Regions from separate parts of the Micromonospora sp. H33 genome, predicted to be linked through region 2. Evidence: riboswitches for the same ligand, from Rfam matches in the RefSeq annotation. Region 2 holds a riboswitch; the other holds the start of a gene.
What was found. A riboswitch is a leader RNA that binds a small molecule or an ion and turns the genes downstream of it on or off. The one in region 2 is predicted to bind S-adenosylmethionine.

Region 1 (4,368 bases), on a different contig from region 2:
CGCGCCGGCCCGTCCGGCAGCGCCACCACCGTGTCGCAGTAGAGCCGCTTGCGGCCGTTCTTCCGGGCCTCCTCGACGGCGTACGCGAGCAGCGCCCGACCCGCGCCCCGGCGCCGGTGCTCCGGGTGGACGTTCAAGGTCACGCTGGCGTTGTCGGTGTTGTCGAGTTGCGGGAACCGCAGCTCGAGATGGCCGACCGCCACGCCGTCGAGCCGGGCGAGCGCGCGGGTCACGACGTAGCCCGGCATCGGGTGGGTCGCGTACGCGGCGAACTCGTCCCGCGTCTGGACCGGGAAATCGGGCAGGTCCGCAGCGGTGGCCGCGGTGACGATCCGGTGCGCCGCGTCGATCGCGGCCGGGTCGGCGGCGTCGTACGGGGTGACGGCGATGCTCATGGGAGCGAGCGTGCGCCGAAAACGCGATCGGGGCCAGCGGTTTTCCGCCGGCCCCGATCGGACGTGGTCGGGAGGGACGATCGCACAACGCCTCCGGCGCTGGGTCGTAAGAACTTCGCAAAGTCTCCGGCGAAACGCCCTCCCGCACGGAGCATCTTGCGCCGCCCGATTGCTGCCGTCAAGTCCTTCACGGCGCGTTTTCCGCACTCACCGCGAAAAGCCGATTACTGCGCGGATCGCCCGATCCCCCGTCCGGGCGATTCGTCCCGGTGCGGGCTAGCGGGCCCTCCCCGCCGAGCGGCGGTGCTCCGTCAGCCCAGGAGGCCGGCGTCGCGGGCGGCGCGCAGGGAGGGCTTGATCCGGTGGGTGGGGCCCACCTGGCCGGCGACGGCGTCGAGCGTCTTCAGGCCCTCGCCGGTGTTGAAGACGACGGTCTCCGCGGCCGGGTCGAGTCGGCCGGACTCGACGAGCTTGCGCAGCACCGCCACCGTCACCCCGCCGGCCGTCTCGGCGAAGACGCCGGTGGTCCGGGCGAGCAGCCGGATGCCGGCGCGGATCTCGTCGTCGTCGACGTACTCCATCCAGCCTCCGGTGCGGCGGACGGCTTCGAGGGCGTACAGGCCGGCGGCCGGGTCGCCGATGTTCAGCGACTTCGCGATGCCGGTCGGCTTGACCGGGGTGATGGTGTCGCTGCCGGCGTGCAGGGCCGTGGCGATCGGGTTGCAGCCCGCCGACTGGGCGCCGAACACCTTCCAGCCGCCCGCCGGCGCCTCCACCAGCCCGATCTCGACCAGCTCGCTGAACGCCTTGTCGATCTTCGTCAGCAGCTCGCCCGACGCCATCGGGATCACCACCTGGGCGGGGATCCGCCAGCCGAGCTGCTCGGCCACCTCGTACCCGAGCGTCTTCGACCCCTCGGCGTAGTAGGGGCGCACGTTCACGTTGACGAACGCCGTGTCCTCGAACTCGTCGGTCTCCACCAGCTCACCGCAGAGCCGGTTCACGTCGTCGTACGACCCGTCGATGGCGACCAGGTCACCCCCGTACACGGCGGTGGTGATCACCTTGCCCTGCTCCAGGTCGCTGGGGATGAAGACCACCGACGGCGCGCCGGCCCGGGCCGCGTGGGCGGCGACCGAGTTGGCCAGGTTGCCGGTGGAGGCGCAGGCGAACCGGTTGAAACCGAGCGCCCGCGCGGCGGTCAGCGCCACCGAGACCACCCGGTCCTTGAAGGAGTGCGTCGGGTTGGCGCTGTCGTCCTTGACCCACAGCGGCGCGGTGATGCCCAGTTCGGCGGCGAGGTGCGGGGCGGCCACCAGAGGGGTCAGCCCCGGGTCGAGGGTGACCCGGGTGGCCGGGTCCTGACCGGCGGGGAGCAGCGCCGCGTACCGCCAGATGTTCTGCGGACCCGCCTCGATCTGCTCGCGGGTGACGGCGGCGAGGGCGGCGGCGTCGTAGTCGACCTCCAGCGGGCCGAAACACTCGTAACAGGCGTGCTGGGCGGCCAGCGGGTAGCGGGCCGAACAGGCGCGGCAGACCAGGGCGCGGGCGGGGCTGCTGGCGGTGTCGATCCCCGAGGGGGCGATCGTCGACGTCATGTCGAGAGTCCTCTCATCTTTCCCCGGCGTCGCACTCTGCGGCGGGGACGGAATTGGCACCTGCCCCGCCGGTCGCTCTGCGATGAGCGCGCGGGGTGGTTGCCGGGGCGTCGTCGGGCCGTATCCCTCAGCCCCTCTGGATGAGGTATGCAGTTGTGCTGCCGAGTCTAAGCAAAGGCCGGCGGCTGTCCACCGTCCGTTCCCACGCTGTGGCCAGATGTGACCTACTCCGCAGCGCCGAGGTGCCCCTTCGCTCCCTGTCGAGCTGCCCCATCTGTGCGACCGGCCACCTCTTCGAGATCTTGGAAGGAAATGGCCCCTCCCCCCAGGGGCCGAAATCTTCCAAGATCTACGGTGAGTTCCCGCGCTCCCGAACGTAGACGCCGCGCCCTTGGTGGCCCTCGACCAGCCCCTCGGCGCGGAGGATCAACATCGCGGAGCGGATGACCTGCGTGGAAACCCCGTAATGAGCGGCGGCCAGGAACGCGCTCTGGTCCCATGAACGGGGCAGCTCGACAGGACGCCGTGCGCATCCGGCCACCCACAGGGCCGGCGCGAGGATCGGCGGGTGTTCCTCCGCAGGACCCTGATCCGCTGCCGGCTCGCCGTGCCGCTCGCCGGGATCGTCCTGCTCGCCAGCTGCGGGCCGACTGACCCGCCCGAGGCCGGGCCGGTGCCGGTACGGCTCCCGTCGCCGCCCCAGGTCACCCCGTCGGCCGGCGTCGACCCGATCACCCCGTCGGCCGGGGTCGACCCGATGGCGGACTGCCCGGCATCGGGCATCCGGATCCGGGCGCTCGGCGTCAGCGCCCCCATGGGGCTGCGCGCGCTCGGCGTGGAGCTGGTCAACTGCGGCACGCGCGCCTACCCGCTCCACGGGTACCCGGCGCTCCGGCTGCGGGACGCCGACGGCGGCCCGGTGCCGGTCCGGGTGATCCCCGGGGCGAAGGGAATCACGTCGGGCTTCGACGACCCGCCCCGGCCGCTCGTCCTCGCCCCCGGTGAGCGGGCGGGCGCCGCCGTGCTCTGGCGCAACCTGGTCACCGATCCGGCCGTTGTTGCGACGAACGCCGAGCACCTGGAGGTCGCCCCGGCCGCCGGCCAGCCCGGGCAGGAGGTCGACACGGACGGGCCGATCGACCTCGGCAACACCGACCGGATCGGGGTCAGCGCGTGGGAGAAGCGCGAGCCGGCCACACCCGCCCCGGTGCCACCCACGCCGACGCCGGGAGCCCCAACCGAGGGCGCGCCCACCCCGGCGGCCTCGCTGCTATGACACGACGTCCTTGCGGGTGAAGCGCCAGAAGGCCAGCCCCCAGAAGATCGTCGCGTAGCTGACCGCCGAGATGGTCCCCCGGACCACGTCGTCGGTCTGCACGGGCGTGGAGAGCAGCCCCAGCCAGGCGGTGCTGTAGTGGGTCGGCAGGAAGGTACGCAGCACGCCCAGCGCGGTGATCTGGTCGAGGATGCTGGACAGGATCCACAGCAGCACCGCGCCGCCGACCGCGCCGAGCGCGGCGTCCGTCGACACCGACAGCAGGAACGCCAGGCCGGCCACCACGAGGAGTACGACGGCCAGGTACCCGAGCACCGCCAGCAACCGCAGCAGCCCCTCCCCCGGCTCCAGTTGGGCGGCGACGGTGCTGCGCAGCGGCTCCCACCCGTACCGGAGGGTGCCCAGCAGCAGGGCGGTGCCGGCGAGCGTCAGCAGGGCCAGGGCCGAGTACGCGAGCGCGACCAGCAGCTTCACCGCGAGCAGTCGGGCCCGGGGCACCGGTACGGCGAGCAGGTAGCGCAGGCTCCCCCAGCTCGCCTCGCTCGCCACGGTGTCACCGCAGAACAGCGCCACCACGACCACCAGCAGGAACGACGCGGAGACGAAGATCGTGAACAGGGTGAAGTTGAGCCCGCCGGTGGTGGCGAACTCGATCAGGCTGCCGAACTCGCCCCGCCCGTTGTCGTCGTCGTCCCCCGAGTCGAACTGGAACGCGATCAGGATGATCAGCGGCAGCAGCACCATGAACCCGAGCGCGAGCTGAGTACGCCGTCGGGCCGCCTGCCGCCGGAACTCGGCGACGAAGGGCAGCGTGGCGGACGGACGATAGCCCGCCGCGGCACCGGAGGCCGCGCCGCCGGGACCGCCGGGACCGCCCGTACCGCCGGGACCGCCCGTCCCATCCTCGACAGTCGTTCCCGCCATCACCGGTCCCCGCTTCCCCGAGAGTTCTCGCCGACCAGGGCGAGGAACGCGTCCTCCAGGCGGCGCCGGGGCACCACCCGGTCCACCCCGATGCCGGCCCGGACCAGCTCGGCCACCACCTCGCTGCGGGCGGTGCCGTTGGTGTCCACGACGAGCTGGCCGTCACCGTCGGGGA
Region 2 (4,368 bases):
TCCTCGTCGCCGGGTGAGCCGGCCGGACGCCCGTGCCGCAGCCGCCGGTCGATCCAGTTGACCGCATGGGTCAGCGGCACGGTCAGCGCCAGATAGAACAGGCCGGCCAGCAGCAGCGCCGACTGGTTGCCGGTGTTCGCCGCGTAGTCCTGCCCGATCCGGAACAGCTCCCGCTGGCTGGCCAGCAACCCGAGGAAGTACACCAGGCTGGAGTCCTTGATCAGCGCGATGAGCTGGTTGACCCACGCGGGCAGCACGCGGCGGACGCCCTGCGGGATGATCACGACCCGCATCGCCTCCCCCCAGGAGAAGCCGAGGGCCCGGGCTGCCTCCACCTGGGCGGCCTCCACCGACTGGATGCCGGACCGGAAGATCTCCCCGATGTACGCCGCCGCGATCAGCGACAGCGCCAGGATGCCGAGGGGGTAGGGGTTCGGACCCCACACCTCCATCCCGAACGGCGCCAGCCCGACGCCGATCAGCAGGATCGTCGCCGCCGCCGGCAGGCCGCGGAAGACGTCGGTGTAGACACGGGCCGGCCAGCGCAACCAACGCGTACGCGAGATGCCCGCGACCGCCAGCAGCAGGCCCAGCACGGTGCCGAGCAGGGCGGCGGAGACCGCCAGGATCAGGGTGTTGGGCAGCCCGACGGTCAGCATCTCGGGCAGCGCTTCCCGCATCGACTCCCAGTCGAAGAAGGTCTCCCACAGGGTGCTCAACGGATCCATCAGTGGCTTCTCCTACCGCCCCGCTCGCTCTTTCCTGGTTCCTGTTAAGAAGGGGCCCCTTCACCTCGCCAGGCGTTTAAAAGGGGCCCTTCCTTGTCAGCTGACCGTGACCGTGCCGCTGCCCGGCTTGAAGTCCGCCGGGATCGGTCGACCCGGGTAGTACTGCTGCTGGAGTCGCGTCCAGGTGCCGTCCGCGATCACCTCGTCGAGCGCCTTGTCCAGCGCCTCGCGCAGCTTGTCGTTGCCCTTGGCGAACGCGTACGCGGTCGGCGCGGGGCTGAGCTCCTTCGCCGCCACGGTGATCTTGCCGTTGCTGTCCGCGGCCGACTTGTCGCCGATCTCGGCGGGGGCGATCCAGGCGTCGGCGGTGCCCGCCTTGAGCTGGTTGAGTGCGCCGTTGTAGTCCGGCACCCGGACCGGGTCGAGACCCTCCCGGGTGGCGTAGTCGTCCTGGACGGTGCCCTGGACGACCACCACCCGCTTGCCCTTGAGCTGGTCGAAGCCGGTAATGGGGGAGCCGGCCGGCACGTCGAGTCCGAAGTAGCCGAAGTCGTAGCCGTTGCCGAAGTCGACGGTCCTCTTCCGCGCCTCGGTGATGGTGATCGACGAGCTTCCGACATCGAACTTGCGGTTGGCGACCTGCGAGAGCAGCGCCGAGAAGTCGGTGCCGACGAACTCCACCTTCAGGCCGATCTTCGCGGCCGCCGCGACCAGCAGGTCGTTGTCGAAGCCGGTGAACTTCCCGTCCTTGAGGTACACGTTCGGTGGCGCGTCGGTGAGCGTGCCGGCGCGCAGCACGCCGGGCTGGAGCAGGTCGTAGGGGTTGTCCGCCGAGCCGGCGGCGTCGTCACCGCCGCAGGCGGTGAGGGTGGCGGCGCCGAGGACGGCGGCGACGGCGAGGGCGGCGGCCCGGGTCAGGGCGGGAACGAATCGCACAGGTGTCTCCGAGTGGGTTGTCCGGGCGGGCACGGGCGTGCGCCGCCGACGGTGCGCCGGTGGGCGGACCGCTGGGAAGGTTCGGTGCGAGGGAGTGTGGCGCTCAGCTACACGCGGCGCTGCAGACCCGCATCATGTCGACGTGACGGCGCCGGGTCAGGGCCGGCGGCGGGGCGTCGATGCGGACGTACATGGCTCTCCTCCAGGTCGGTGCTGACCTGGGGAACCAGGCCACGCTTGCACCGGAGCCCGCTCCGGTGCCTGGTCCTCACCCGGGGCACCCCTACGTGGACGAGGGTTGCCGGCCAGCAAGCCGGGGCTTCGCGCTGGCACTCATGACCTGCGGACGAGACTAGCAGCGGGTGACGGTGTGCCGTCCAGCCGTTATGACCACCCTCACGTGCCGCCGTACCTGCGGATTCGTCACTCCTCGATCGCCCCGCCGACGTGCCGCAGGTGCGCGCGGAACGGGTAGCCCGGGTCGGCGTCGGCCCGAGCGCTGACCGGTTCGCCCTGGCGGCACGCGGCTTCCCGGCCGGTACCGGATGTGAGGTGTGGCCCGTGAGGTCGGGGGTAGTCGGCGGGGTCGGGGGAAGACTGGGGAGGTCTGGTGGACTCGTACCCTGCGGTGGAGGCGCACGGGCTGATCGGCGACCTGCAGACCGCTGCGCTGGTGAGCATCAACGGCACCCTGGACTGGTTCTGCGCGCCGCGCTTCGACTCGCCGAGCATCTTCGGCGGCCTGCTCGATCGGCGTCGCGGCGGCTACTTCCAAATCTCGCCCGACGGCGTCGACTACACGAGCAAGCAGCTGTACCTGCCGGGGACCCCGATCCTGATCACCCGCTTCCTCAGCTCTGACGGCGTCGGCGAGCTGGTCGACTTCATGCCGGTGGCGGGAGACCGACCCACCGATCGTCACCGTCTGGTCCGGATGCTCCGGGTTGTCCGGGGCAGCATGCGGTTCCGGGCCGACTGCCGGCCGCGTTTCAACTACGGCCGCGATCCGTACAAGCTGGAGGCGTACCCCGACGGCAGCGTCCTGCGCAGTACCACGCAGTCGCTCACCCTGGGCACCATCCGGTACGCCGAGCGCCTGTCCGAGGAGCATGAACGCCGGCGCACCGAAGAGGGCCTCTGTGTGGTCGCCACGCTCCATGAGGGCGAGGCCGGGGGAGTGGTCCTGGAGACCAATTCGCCGGATCCGCCCCGCGCCTACAGTCCGGACGAGGTGCGGGAGATGCTGGAGGAGACGCGCGACTTCTGGCGGCGCTGGCTCGACCGGTCCCGGTACACCGGGCGCTGGCGGGAGATGGTGGAGCGGTCGGCGATGACGCTCAAGCTCATGACGTACGCCCCGACCGGAGCCCTGATCGCGGCGCCCACCGCCGGGCTGCCGGAGCAGGTCGGCGGCGAACGCAACTGGGACTACCGCTACACCTGGATCCGCGACGCGTCGTTCTCCGTGCATGCGCTGCTCGGTCTCGGTTTCACCGACGAGGCCGCCGGCTATCTCCGGTGGCTCGGCGATCGGGTCCAGGACGCGGAGCGGGACGGAGTGCCGCTGCAGATCATGTACCGCGTCGACGGCTCGCCCGATCTCACGGAGGAGGTGCTCGGCCACCTGGAGGGGTACCGCGGGTCCGGGCCGGTGCGGGTCGGCAACGGTGCGGCACGGCAACTGCAACTGGACATCTACGGCGAGGCTCTCAACTCCATCCACCTCGCGGACAGCCACGGCCTGAAGGGCCCCCATCAGGCGTGGCTGCGCATCGTTCGCATCATCGACTGGCTCTGCGACAACTGGGACCAGCCCGAGGACGGGATCTGGGAGAGCCGCGCCGGCCCCCAGGACTACACCTACGGGCGGCTGATGTCGTGGGTGGCGCTCGACCGGGCCATCCGCCTCGCGGACCGCCACGGCCGACCCGCCGACACGGGCCGCTGGGTCACCGCCCGCAACGCCATCTACGACCAGATCATGACCCGGGGTTTCCACCCCGGCCGCGGCGCCTTCGTGCAGCACTACGCGACCGACGTCCTGGATGCCGCCCTGCTCGCCATGCCCTCGGTCGGCTTCGTGACGCCGACCGACCCGATGTGGCAGTTGACCCTGCGGGCCATGGACTCCGAACTCGTCTCCGACAGCCTCGTCTACCGCTACAACCCCGACGCGTCACCGGACGGTCTGGCCGGCGACGAGGCCACCTTCACGATGTGCACGTTCTGGTACGTGCAGGCCCTCGCCGAATCCGGCCGGCTCGACGACGCCCGGTTGACCTTCGAGAAGATGCTCACGTACGCCAGTCCGCTCGGTCTGTACGCGGAGGAGATCGCCCCCAGCGGTGAGCAGATGGGCAACTTCCCGCAGGCCTTCAGCCACCTGTCGCTGATCAGCACCGCCGTGAACCTGGACCGGCTGCTCGACGCCCGTCCCTGACGACCCCGACATCCCGCTTCCGGATGCGGAGGACTATCCGCCGCCACAGCGGGAAAGGGCCGCCCGGGAAGTCGTACCGGATCGGGGGTGCCATGGGAGCGGCCATCGTCGGCGTGGTGATCGTTGTCGCGGTCGTCGCGCTGCTCGGCGTGCTGAGCATCCGGCTGGTCCAGCAGTACCAGCGGGGCGTCGTGTTCCGTTTCGGCCGGGTGGTGCCGCCGGTCCGCGAGCCCGGACTGCGGTTCATCATCCCGATCGCCGACC

Region 1: another riboswitch for S-adenosylmethionine. It lies ahead of thrC (threonine synthase); the one in region 2 lies ahead of ACTMS0_RS20600 (ABC transporter substrate-binding protein).

The regions. Positions count from the first base shown of each region.
Region 1 is NZ_JBQHDE010000003.1:87,464-91,831, reverse strand. It holds gene ACTMS0_RS09605 (GNAT family N-acetyltransferase) at 1-395, opposite strand, end outside; gene thrC (threonine synthase) at 707-1,993, opposite strand; SAM riboswitch class I at 2,004-2,140, opposite strand; gene ACTMS0_RS09595 (GntR family transcriptional regulator) at 2,343-2,534, opposite strand; gene ACTMS0_RS09590 (DUF4232 domain-containing protein) at 2,562-3,269, shown strand; gene ACTMS0_RS09585 (ABC transporter permease subunit) at 3,264-4,193, opposite strand; gene ACTMS0_RS09580 (alpha/beta fold hydrolase) at 4,193-4,368, opposite strand, start outside.
Region 2 is NZ_JBQHDE010000009.1:197,499-201,866, forward strand. It holds gene ACTMS0_RS20595 (amino acid ABC transporter permease) at 1-728, opposite strand, end outside; gene ACTMS0_RS20600 (ABC transporter substrate-binding protein) at 825-1,664, opposite strand; SAM riboswitch class IV at 1,893-2,005, opposite strand; gene ACTMS0_RS20605 (glycoside hydrolase family 15 protein) at 2,275-4,104, shown strand; gene ACTMS0_RS20610 (slipin family protein) at 4,197-4,368, shown strand, end outside.